Regions from separate parts of the Mesobacillus sp. S13 genome, predicted to be linked through region 1. Evidence: riboswitches for the same ligand, from Rfam matches in the RefSeq annotation. Region 1 holds a riboswitch; each other region holds the start of a gene.

Evidence for each region. A riboswitch is a leader RNA that binds a small molecule or an ion and turns the genes downstream of it on or off. The one in region 1 is predicted to bind S-adenosylmethionine.
Region 2: another riboswitch for S-adenosylmethionine. It lies ahead of mtnW (2,3-diketo-5-methylthiopentyl-1-phosphate enolase); the one in region 1 lies ahead of metK (methionine adenosyltransferase).
Region 3: another riboswitch for S-adenosylmethionine. It lies ahead of LGO15_RS05300 (sugar ABC transporter substrate-binding protein); the one in region 1 lies ahead of metK (methionine adenosyltransferase).

The regions. Positions count from the first base shown of each region.
Region 1 covers NZ_CP084622.1:3,713,756-3,717,945, reverse strand. Annotated here, with positions in the region: gene pckA (phosphoenolpyruvate carboxykinase (ATP)) at 1-564, opposite strand, end outside; SAM riboswitch class I at 849-991, shown strand; gene metK (methionine adenosyltransferase) at 1,278-2,480, shown strand; gene asnB (asparagine synthase (glutamine-hydrolyzing)) at 2,734-4,190, shown strand, end outside.
Region 2 covers NZ_CP084622.1:1,548,660-1,552,849, reverse strand. Annotated here, with positions in the region: gene LGO15_RS07730 (2-hydroxy-3-keto-5-methylthiopentenyl-1-phosphate phosphatase) at 1-320, opposite strand, end outside; gene mtnW (2,3-diketo-5-methylthiopentyl-1-phosphate enolase) at 317-1,540, opposite strand; SAM riboswitch class I at 1,637-1,743, opposite strand; gene LGO15_RS07720 (pyridoxal phosphate-dependent aminotransferase) at 1,823-2,998, opposite strand; gene LGO15_RS07715 (carbon-nitrogen family hydrolase) at 3,126-3,908, shown strand.
Region 3 covers NZ_CP084622.1:1,042,197-1,046,386, forward strand. Annotated here, with positions in the region: gene LGO15_RS05295 (dynamin family protein) at 1-1,252, shown strand, start outside; SAM riboswitch class I at 1,402-1,510, shown strand; gene LGO15_RS05300 (sugar ABC transporter substrate-binding protein) at 1,615-2,712, shown strand; gene LGO15_RS05305 (sugar ABC transporter ATP-binding protein) at 2,975-4,190, shown strand, end outside.

The sequences.
Region 1 (4,190 bases):
GCCGATCAACACGACGCGCTGTTCGAAGGAGACGATGATGAATGTTTCGGAATTTGTTCCATCAACTTTTGGATCCGCTTTGAATGTTGGGGCAGAGATCACCGTGAATTCAGACTCATGGTCCACAAGCTCTTCCTCTGTTGGGCGGATGAACAATTGATGGGCGAAAAGGTTATGCCAGGCGTATTCATTGATGACCTGGATCGGAAGGCGGTGTTTTGTGTCAGCACCTGCAAATCCTTTGAATACAAATACTTCTTCTTTTTCTGTAAGGAAATTCAATACCTTATTATATAGTTTTGTGAAAGATTCCTCTGAAATCGGCTGGTTAACAGAGCCCCAGTCAATTTTGTCCTTTACGGACTCTTCTTCAACAATGAATTTATCTTTAGGTGAACGGCCAGTATACTTACCAGTTGTCGCTCGTACAGCGCCAGTTGAAGTCAGGAGCCCTTCATTTCGGTTCAGGACTTTTTCAACAAGCTGGGGAACGGATAACTGGATTTGCACATTGCTGCCACTTAATAATGCTGAAAGTTCATTTGATATTCCTACAACATTCATCGGAGAATACCTTCCTTTTTTAAAAGATTAATAATTTTGTAAGTGTTTACATCTCGATATTAGTATAACACATTTGTTCGATTAATCTATACTAATCGCTCGAAAAATTACCATGTACCTATCTTGCGTTATATAATTCTTTCTTTATATAGTCAAGCGAAAAGGATGCTTTTCAAGACCATTTTAGTTTACAGAAAAACTTTCAACAACAATCGACAATTTTACCGAGAAAACCATTGACATGCCATTATAGTTTCGTTATGATTTGGACTTGAACGGATACTCTCTTATCCCGAGCTGGTGGAGGGACAGGCCCAATGAAACCCAGCAACCTGCAGACGTGAAAAAACAGCTTTTTGGAATGCTGGCCTTTTTCCGGGCAAAGGTGCTAACCTGACGCAAGGGAACTGCCCTTGAACGATAAGAGCGAAAGGCGCGGATTTAAGCTAAAACCTTTCCTCGTAAATGGAGAGGTTTTTTATATTGCTTTTTTCTGTCCAATGCATTGATTTGCAGCTGGAATGCCTTCTTAGGTGTCATTGCTCCCGTGGGTGAGATTAGGAAAAAAAGATATTCACCATGAATCCTAAACAAATTTTTCTAATAAAAACTCAGCGTTTATTTCATACTACATAGGGAATGAGTACCGTATCAACCCGAGGTCTGTATTGGGACAGCCTCGATCAATTTTTATACATGAGGGAGGAACTCAGATGTCAAACAAACGCCGTTTGTTCACTTCTGAATCAGTAACAGAAGGCCATCCGGATAAAATTTGCGACCAGATTTCTGACGCGATTTTGGATGCGATCCTTGCAAAAGATGCTAATGCACGTGTTGCTGCTGAAACATCAGTTACGACAGGCCTTGTACTAGTTGCAGGCGAAATCACTACATCTACATACGTAGATATTCCGAAAATTGTTCGTGAAACCGTCAAGGAAATTGGCTATACTCGCGCTAAGTATGGTTTCGACTCTGAAACTTGCGCAGTTTTGACTTCCATTGACGAGCAGTCTGCTGACATCGCTATGGGTGTTGACCAGGCTCTTGAAGCACGTGAAGGACAAATGTCAGATGCAGAAATCGAAGCAATCGGCGCTGGGGACCAGGGCTTGATGTTCGGTTTTGCATGTAATGAAACGAAAGAGCTTATGCCTCTTCCGATTTCATTGGCTCACAAGCTTTCACGCCGCCTGACTGAGGTGCGCAAGGAAGAGATCCTTCCATACCTCCGTCCAGACGGTAAAACTCAAGTAACGGTTGAATACGATGAAAACGACAAGCCAGTCCGCATCGATACGATCGTTATCTCAACTCAGCACCATCCTGAAGTTTCGCTTGAGCAAATCCAGCGCAATCTTAAGGAACACGTGATCAACCCTGTCGTACCAGCAGAATTGATCGACGAGAACACAAAATACTTCATCAACCCAACTGGCCGTTTCGTAATCGGTGGTCCACAGGGTGATGCTGGTCTTACTGGCCGTAAAATCATTGTTGATACTTATGGCGGATACGCTCGCCACGGCGGAGGCGCATTCTCCGGTAAGGATCCTACAAAAGTTGACCGTTCAGCGGCATACGCTGCACGTTACGTTGCGAAAAACATCGTAGCTGCCGGCCTTGCTGAAAAAGTTGAAGTTCAGCTTGCATACGCAATCGGTGTTGCCCGTCCGGTATCCATTTCAATCGATACTTTTGGAACAGGCAAAGTAAGCGAGGATGTACTAATCGATGTTGTTGAAAGCAACTTCGACCTTCGCCCTGCTGGAATCATCAACATGCTTGACCTGCGCAAGCCAATCTACAAGCAGACAGCTGCTTACGGTCACTTTGGCCGTTCTGACGTTGACCTTCCATGGGAGCGTACAGACAAGGCTGAGACGCTTCGCACTCAGGCACAAGGAAAATAAAAAATACAAGGGGAGTTGCATAGAAATATGTAACTCCCCTTATTATTTGCCGTCTAATCAAGGAACACCAAAAAGTGTCACCAGGTTTGTGTATGGTCCAAAAGGTGTAAAATAAAGTATTACCTTAAATTTCCCTTAGATTTTACTGCAAAAATTTTACGTTTAATGATAGTATTAGATGGTATGTTTTTAGCTAGTAAATCACTGGGAAATAACAATAAATTTTTTTGAAATGGAGAAGGTGAAGTACATAATGTGTGGCTTTATCGGTTGTGTACATGAGAATGCACAAAAGTTCAGCGGCGATGATAAGCAGCTGTTTAAAAATATGAATGACATCATTACCCATCGCGGTCCTGATGATGATGGTTATTTCTATGATGAGCATATCCAATTTGGCTTCCGCCGCCTGAGTATCATTGATCTTGAGGCTGGCCATCAGCCATTGACCTATGAAAATGAGCGCTACTGGATCATTTTCAACGGGGAAATCTACAATTATCTTGAGCTTCGCGAAGAGTTGATTGAAGAAGGACTAAGCTTCGAAACTCATTCGGATACGGAAGTCATCATTGCTCTTTATAGCCATCTAAAAGAGCAGGCTGTCGACAAGCTGCGCGGCATGTTCGCATTTGTCATCTGGGATAAAGAGGAGCAGGTTCTTTACGGTGCTCGTGACCATTTCGGCATTAAGCCTTTCTTCTATTTTGAAGATGGCGACCGCACGTTCTTTGGTTCGGAGAAAAAGAGCATCCTGCTTGCGCTCGAAAACGACGTCCTTGATTACAAGGCATTGCAGCACTATTTGACTTATCAATTCGTTCCAGAACCAAACACAATGTCAGAAGGCATCTACAAGCTTGAGCCGGGGCATTATTTTACAAAGAAAATCGGTTCACCGATGGAAATCAAGCGTTATTGGAAAGCGAGCTTCTCGCCGATCCACAAAACCGAGGATGAATTCACGAAGGAAATCAGGGACGTCCTGTTCGATTCCGTGAAGATCCACATGCGCAGTGATGTGCCGGTTGGTTCTTTCCTTTCTGGCGGAATTGATTCCTCGATCATCGCGTCAATTGCAAAGCAATACCATCCGGGAATCAAGACATTCTCTGTTGGTTTTGAGCAGAACGGATTCAGTGAAATTGATGTCGCGAAAGAAACGGCTGAACGACTTGGCGTAGAGAACATCAGCTATGTGATCAGCCCGCAGGAATATATGGATGAACTTCCTAAAATCATGTGGCATATGGATGACCCGCTTGCAGATCCTGCAGCTATCCCTTTGTATTTCGTTGCTCGTGAAGCAAGAAAGCATGTAACGGTTGTCTTATCAGGTGAAGGTGCGGATGAATTGTTCGGCGGATATAATATCTATCGTGAACCGCAGGATCTTGAAATGTTCAACAAAATCCCTCAGGCAGGGAAGGTCATGCTGAAAGGTATCGCGAAAATGATGCCAGAGGGAATGAAGGGGAAGAGTTTCATTGAACGCGGCGTGACGCCAATGGAAGAGCGTTATATAGGCAATGCGAAGATGTTCACTGAAAAAGAGAAGAGCGAATTGCTGCACGTATATAACGGCCAGTACGATTACAGGGATATCACTAAGCCTCTTTACAGAGAGAGCAGAGGATATGACCCGGTTGATACGATGCAATATATCGATATCCATACATGGATGCGCGGCGACATTTTATTGAAGGCTGA
Region 2 (4,190 bases), 2.2 Mb from region 1:
ATAGGTTCTATGAAAAAATCAATCCCTCCGCTGACGATATAAACAGGTATACCTTCCTCATGTGCATAATCAAGAAACTCTTGAAATCCCGGGCGGATCCTGGCGTTCTGTACAGCAAACTGAATGATTTCTTCCTTCTTCGAAACAGGTAGGAGAGAAAACATTTTCCCGACTCCCTCCCTGATCGAAATCCTGCGGCCCAGCACTGCTTCTTTTATTTCATCCCAGCCATCCGAACCGAATTCATTCATGATGGCTATGATATTGTCCTTTTCTGTTACTGTTCCGTCAAAGTCGCAAAATATTACTGGCTGACTCACTTTGCCACCGCCTCTGATGAGCCCCACAGGCGTATAGCTGTTTTCAATTCATCATGCTCCAGTGACCCTTCTTCAAGGCTTTTTCTCTGGAGTACGGTTTCAATCGCCTGCCTGAAAGCCTTGCCTCCACCCTGTGCTCCACCAGGATGACCATGGACGCCTCCGCCTGCATTTATGATTGAATCAACTCCGAAATCTTTAACTAATAGCGGCACCATTCCAGGATGTATGCCTGCTGATGGAACCGGGAAGGTCCTTTCGTATTGATCCTCAGCAGTCAGTGCCTCAGCAATTGATATCGCCTGCTGCTTTTCAAGTGCCACACTTCCATATGGTGACGGGAAAAGCGAGAAGTCTGCTCCGGCATAGCGGAGTAATTTTCCTAAAAGCAAGGAATGGGAAAAGCCATATTCATCGGCCGATGTCAGCGCACCGCTTACCGCTGGGTGAGCCATGATTGGGATGCTGATTTCATCATCTTCCCTTAGTTCCTGCAAAACATCCAAGCCATAGGCGAACACATTGAACAGCAGTGCATCGGCTCCAAGTTCAGCCGCTTTTCTTGCTTTGTCCTTCAACTGTGAAGTTCTTCCTGTCAGATTGGCCGCATATAAGGTCCTGTGCCCTGTAGTTTCATAGACTTGCTCAAGGACCTCTTTCCCAAGAGTGACCCTCTTTTCAATAGGTGTAAGCTCGTTTTCAAACAGGATTTCATCGTCCTTGATCAGGTCAACTCCTCCAAGGCTTTGTTCTTTAAGCTGTTTTAGCAGAAAATCCATATCACGTCCGATGACACCTTTGAAGATGCTCATAAGCAATGGACGGTCATAGACACCAAGCTTCCTCCTGATTCCTTCAATTCCGAAGCGAGGACCCGGGAAGTGTTTCTTTAACTCTTCACCAAATTCGAGATCGACAAGTTTCACTTTGCCATCAAGCGAGAGTTTTCCAAAAACAGTTGTCAAAATGGCTGGCAGGTCTGGTGAAAAATTGAGGGCAGGATAGGCGATTTTGATTGTTGCCACTGTTTCTGAATTATGGTCCAGGCTCGAGCCTTCTACAGAAACCACTCTTCCCTTATGTTTTCTTAATTGTTTTTGGTCCAGTTCCGGCAGGTCAGTCCAGGATCCCACTGTCAAGCCGAGCGCGATTCCCTCTGCTTTTTTCTGCGGGTTATGTTTGGCGTCATGGACTATGTAAGTCGCTGTAATTTCACTCATGAAGATCAATCCCTTCGATACTTATTGAACCCAGTTGTATTTTGGGCATTAAAAAAACCTCTTCACAAAGAAGAGGTTAGAAAATACACTAAACTCTTCTCATCTTTCAGCTTTCGCTGCAAGAATTAGCACCGTGCCCAGCTTACGCTGGATCGGTTGCCGGGCTTCATCGGGCTCGTCCCTCCGCCTGCTCTTGATAAGAAAATAATTTAATCAAGTTATTTAATTGGTTAAAGTAAATTTGTTAATTAGGATTATGTCAGGTTCATAAAACAATGTCAACTATTTTTTGAATATTTCCAAGCTTTCAATTCTGCTGACTGCTTCCTGCAGTCTCTCTGCCGAAGTCAGCAGTCCCACCCGCACAAAACCTTCTCCATAGTCACCGAATCCTACACCTGGGGCAACTGCTATATGTGCTTTTTCCAGTAAGAAATCCGCAAATTCAACCGAAGTAAATGGTTCTGGAACCTTCAGCCACGCAAAAAATGAGCCCTTTGGAGCAGTAACCTGCCAGCCTATCTTTGTCAGGCCGTCAATAAGTACGTTTCTTCGGGTTTCATATAGATTGTTTAGCTCGGCCACACACTCCTGCTGTCCCAGCAATGCTTCTGCAGCTGCTTCCTGCACTGCACCAAACAAGCTGACATACATATGGTCCTGCAGCAAGTTGATTGCGGCAATCACACTCTTGTTTCCTGCAGCAAAACCAACACGCCATCCAGCCATATTATAAGTTTTTGACAGAGTATAAATTTCGATTCCTACGTCTTTTGCGCCTTCAGACTGTAAAAAGCTTTGTGGGCGGTTCCCGTCAAATCCAATTCCACCATAAGCAAAATCGTGAACGACACAAATCTCATTCTCCCGTGCAAGCTCGATTGTTTCATCAAAAAATTGTTTATCGGCAACTGCCCCTGTAGGATTATTGGGATAGTTAAGGAACATCAACTTGGCTTTATCCAATTGCTCGGCAGCTAACTCTTCATAATCAGGCATAAAGTCATTCTCTTCCCGGAGTGGCATTGTCACCATTTTTGCCCTGGCCAGCTCGACTCCAGACCAGTAGTCAGGATAGCCGGGATCTGGAACGAGAATAGTGTCCCCAGGATTCAACAGACATTGAGGAATTTCTACCAGGCCAGCCTTGCCCCCGAAAAGGATGGCAATTTCTTCTTCCGGATCAAGGTCGACTCCGTACTCCCTTTTATAAAATGTCGCTGCAGCTACTCGTAACGAACGCTGCCCTCTGAAAGGAGAATACTTATGGTTCGCTGGATTCTCTCCAGCTTGCTTCAGTTTTTTAACAATATGCTGCGGTGTCGGTTGGTCAGGGTTTCCCTGGCCAAGATTGATGATGTCTGCCCCTTTTTCTGTATAAGCGCCCACCTTTTGCACCAGTGAAGCAAAAAACTGCTTGGGCAGGCTCTTTAGTAAATCTGACTGTGGAAATTCCATTTTCTCACCTGCTTAGGATTTATATGTTTATTTTAAAATTTTAATTTGAAATTCTAGTCACAAATGATATAACGTAAATAGTAACTTGTAAAGATATAATTTTCAGAAATTATGGCGGTGATGAATGATGAAATTTAAAATAGCATGCCTACAAATGGATATTGCGTTTGGAGATCCTGAAACAAATTACAAAAATGCAGCCAAACTGATTGAACAGGCAAATGGACAAAAACCCGATATGATAGTCCTTCCTGAACTATGGACGACCGGCTATGATCTCGATAATTTAAAGACCACAGCTGAAGAAGAAGCACAAGCAGCCAAAGAGTTTTTAAAGGATGCAGCTTTGAAATACGACTCGCATTTCATAGGCGGTTCTGTTGCCAATAAAACAGAAGCAGGCATTGAAAATACACTGCTTGTATTCGACAAAGATGGAGCCCAGGCAGGAACCTATAGCAAGCTTCATTTGTTCAAGCTAATGGATGAGCATTTGCACTTGGCTGCTGGTAAGGAAAAAGGAATATTCTCCTTGGATGGACATAAATTTGCTGGCCTGATCTGCTATGATATCAGGTTCCCGGAATGGGTCCGTGTCCATGCACTTCAGGATGTGGAAGCGATGTTTGTAGTCGCTGAATGGCCAATCCAGCGTTTGGAACATTGGCGGGCATTGCTTATCGCCCGTGCGATTGAGAACCAATGCTTTGTGATTGCCTGCAACCGCGCTGGCTCCGATCCCAATAATACATTCGCCGGCCATTCCATGGTGATCAATCCATGGGGTGAAGTCATTGCTGAAGGCGGAGACGATGAAGAAATCCTCATAGCGGAAATTGATCTTGATGAGGTAAAAGATGCAAGGAGCAAAATTCCTATCTTTACGGACCGCAGGCCAGAACTGTATTAAGTAACAAAAATTCAAAAAAGATGTCTTGTCTATGATTGAGTAACAATCCAAAGTAAATAAGCGGAGATTTTCCGGCTAAATACAGACTGGATCACGTTTTGGGGTTATATAAGGGGAGGTTTTCCGTTTATTCAACTCTAAATCTCCCAATTCCGAATTTTGGGTGTCAATAGGCGGAATCTCTCCGCCTATTTAAGCTTTTTTCGATAGAAATTACTCATTAAGCGGAATTGTTCCGTCCATTAGCTCCAAAGAAAGAGACGTATGTCAATTCATACGTCA
Region 3 (4,190 bases), 2.1 Mb from region 1:
ATTCGTGCTTAACGCAAATGACCCTTTTACGGAAAAAGAAAGGGAAATCCTCACGAAAATTTCCGAGTACTTCCCGCAGCTGCCTATTCACTTCCTGTTGAATAAAATAGATGCTGTCTACAGTCAGCAAGAGGCAATAGAAGTATTTGACCAAACATCAGCGGAAATCAGCCAATACTATCCTGAAGCAAAGATGTTCGCTTTCTCAGCTACTTATGACATAGGCAAGCAGTTGAGAGATTTCTCTGATTTTATCCAAGCAAACAGAAGCACAGTAGACTTCGAGCAGGAGCGCATAGCAAAACTGCAATTCTTTGTGAGAAGGGCGATCACATATTTGCTTGATAAACGGATTGAAATTGAAAATGACCATATGGAAACAATCAGCTGGAACGAAGAGATGGTAAGCAAGCTGAATGGTGCGATCAATCAGCTGGGTGACATCGAGGAAGAGAAATCGAAATCCATTCAGAAGTCGTACCGTAAAATCAAGGACGAAACCCGTACGGAAATCATTGAAAAAATTCCGGGAATCCTGCGGAGTTGTTCTGAATTGGTAACAGAGGATAGCGATTTCGGAAAAATCCATACTGAAATGGATGAAGCGATGAACAAGAAGATAAGAGAATATCTTGATGAAACACTGTTGCCGAAATTCCATGAGGATTTGCAGAGCTGGATTCAGCATTCGAAGGACGAATTCGATCATAGCCAAAACTACCTGAATGAAATGGCTGACGGTTTCAACTCGATGTATGGAGATGAACGGATCAGCCTGGACTGCGATTTCAGGGTACTTGATGATTGGCGCCGCGATGCAAGCCGGATGACGAACGGCGTTCACTATGAAAAAATCAACATCATGAACCGCTCGACACCACAGCAATTCTTCCTGAAGAGCGCAGGCAAGCTGCTAGGCGTGCTGCCGCAAAACAATGCGATGCTTTATAACCGATACAAAACCTATCTGGAGACAGAAGATTATTATGAGATCGGCGTAACCACTGCGAAAAGATTCCTGCAGCAATTCGAGATTTTTGAAAAATCGATTGAACGAGATGTGAACCTGTTCTTCAAAAATCCATTCAACGTTCTAGAAAAAGCAGTGGAAGATGCCAATTCCGAAATCGAGTATGGCAAGACGGAACTTGAAAAAATGAGAATCAACCCAGAACTGTACCGCGACCCTTTGACACTGTACGAAGTGAAGCTTCGCCAGTTTGAATGGATGACCGCAGCAGGAAGGGGTTAATTGAAAAGGAAGATTCCTAAGCGGAGTCTTCCTTTTTGCTTGGTGTGAAAAAAGAATAAAATTAAATTTTCGAAATAATATTGACAATATGAGTATAGGAGTTTAAAGTAAAATTTATCGATTTGCAACATTAACTCAATAAAGAAATTCTCTTATCAAGAGTGGCAGAGGGACTGGCCCTATGACGCCCAGCAACCGTTCCAAGTGGAATTGGTGCTAAATCCTGCAAAACAATTTTTTTGTTTTGAAAGATAAGAGAGGAATCCGACCTTTGCATTTTTACTGCGTTTGAAACCTCTCTTTTCTGGAGAGGTTTTTTTATTTGTGTTAGTCAGGCAGATCAATCAAAGGGGGAAATTCAGATGAAAAAAGGAATGAAAAAAGTATTTTTAGGTGCAGTTGCTTCCGCATTGCTGCTGACAGGCTGTGGCGGAGGAGAGACGAAGACGGCCTCCGGTCCTGTTGAGGGAGTTCCGGAGCGATTTGCCAAAGGTGAGGAAGTCAAAATTAAAGTTATCCGCAAGATTGGCGGAGACGACCATACTGCACAATTTTTAGCCGGAGCGAAAGCAGAAGGAGAAGCTCTTGGCTTTAAGGTAGACGTTTTTACTGCGAATGGAGATACAGCAAAATTCCATGACGCGATTAACCAAGGGCTGCAGCAGGATTATGATGGATTCATCATCTCGCATGGTGACGATGCGGCAACAGTAGATGATGTGAAAAAGTTAGTGGATGAGGGCAAAAGTGTTGTAACTTTTGATTCGAATCCAGACCTTGCTCAGGTAGAAGGTGTCACTCTTACTTCCCAGGACGATGAAGCCCTCGCCACTCAGGCGCTAGACCAGCTTGTGAAAGACCAAAATGGCGAAGCAAATATCGTTTATCTATGGGTAGATGGCTTCCCGCCGATGGTAAGAAGAAATAAAGTTTACCAGGAAACCTTAAAGGCGAATCCAGGAATCAAAGAGGTTGAGAGATTCGGAGTGGCTGCAGCCGATACTAGCGTACAGACGCAGAACGCTGTTGCAGCGATGTTGAATAAGCATCCAAAAGGAGAAATTGACGCGATTTTCGCAACTTGGGACGCATTTGCGATCGGTGCAGCACGTGCCATCAAGGAAGCAGGCCGCGATGAAATCAAGATTTACGGAATTGATGTTTCCAATGCTGACCTGCAGGAAATCCAGGGAGATGGAAGCTCATGGAAATACACGGCCGCTGTTGACCCGAAGCTGATTGGGGAAGTGAATATGAGATTGCTTGCGAAAAAGCTTGCCGGTGAAGAAACTCCAGCAAGCTATGACCTTGAAGCATCACTGATTTCACAGGAAGAGCTGCAGCAGTCAAAAGAACCGGTGAACATGGCAAATTTAGCTGAAATCATCGAAGGCTGGGGCAAATCCGATGCATTTTTGGAAGACTGGATGGAGAAATTGAAGGATCATTATAAGAAATAAATATGGAAATGGTTGGTTGAGAAGTTTTTATAGCTGAAAAAAATATTATATAGCGACTTTCTCGATTATATAGCGACTTTTTCAATAATATAGCGACTTTATTGGTTTTATAGCGACTTTTCAATTTATATAGCGAGAATTTCACTTTTATAGCGAATTGGAAATTCTGTGCGATTTTTTCCAGTTTACACTCAATCAAAACAGGCACTCTCAAACTTAAGAGAGTGTCTGCTTTGCAGAATGATAGAGAGGAGACATCGGGATGGAACTTCAAATGAAAAACATCAGTATTGAGTTTCCGGGAGTGCTTGCGCTGAATAAGGTGGATTTCAGCACAGAAACGGGCAGGATCCATGCGTTGATCGGTGCGAATGGCGCTGGCAAATCCACATTAATGAAGGTGCTTTCTGGAGCACACGACCATTTCACCGGTGAAATCCAGCTTGATGGCAGGAAGGTGGAAATCCGCAAGCCGGCAGATGCGCAGAAACTCGGAATCCAGACGGTATACCAGGAGGTTGATACAGCAATCATCCCGTCGCTGACTGTAGCAGAAAATATCATGCTTAATCACACAGTGCAGGGAATGAAAAACAAGCATTGGGTGAATTGGAAACAGCTTTTCAATCAGGCAGAGGCCATTTTATCAGACATGCACCTACAGATTCCCGTAAAAAAGCTGGCCGGGGATCTGACCCTCGCCGAAAAACAGCTTGTTCTGATTGCCCGGGCAATTTCAAGTGAATGTTCATTTTTAATCCTTGATGAACCAACCGCTCCTCTCAGCCATATCGAAACGACTGAACTGTTCAGAATTACAAGGGACCTGGCAAAGAGGAATGTGGGCATCATCTTCATCTCCCATCGCTTGCCAGAGATTTTTGAACTGTGTGATGAGCTGACAATTATGCGAAATGGCGAACTGGTCGCTAAAAAGACTATTCCTGAAGTCGACACTCAGCTGGTAATTGAATACATGCTCGGCCGTAAGCTGGAAGACCAATTCCCGGAAAGGGTCAGCAAGTCTGGTGAAACCCTTCTGGAAGTTGAAGGACTAACAGATGGAGATAAGGTAAAAAACACTTCTCTCCATGTAAGGACAGGAGAGATTGTCGGATTGGCCGGCCTTGTAGGAGCTGGAAAGACTGAACTATGCAAAGCGTTGTTTGGCGCAGTGCCAATAAAGAGTGGAACCGTAAAGTTAAAAGGAGAAAACCTGAAACTGACAAGTCCTCATGCAGCTGTAAAAAGCGGCCTGGCCCTTGTGCCAGAAGAGCGGCGCAAGGAAGGTGTGCTTGTCGCAGAATCAGTTACCGCGAATCTTACAGCTGTCAATCTTAAGAGATTCTCAAAATATTTCAGTTTTATCGACCGTCGGGCTGAGAAAAAAACTGCACAGGAATACATAAAGGCTCTCGGAATCAAGACTTCCTCAGAAAATGCGAGGGTCGAAAACCTCTCGGGCGGGAATCAGCAGA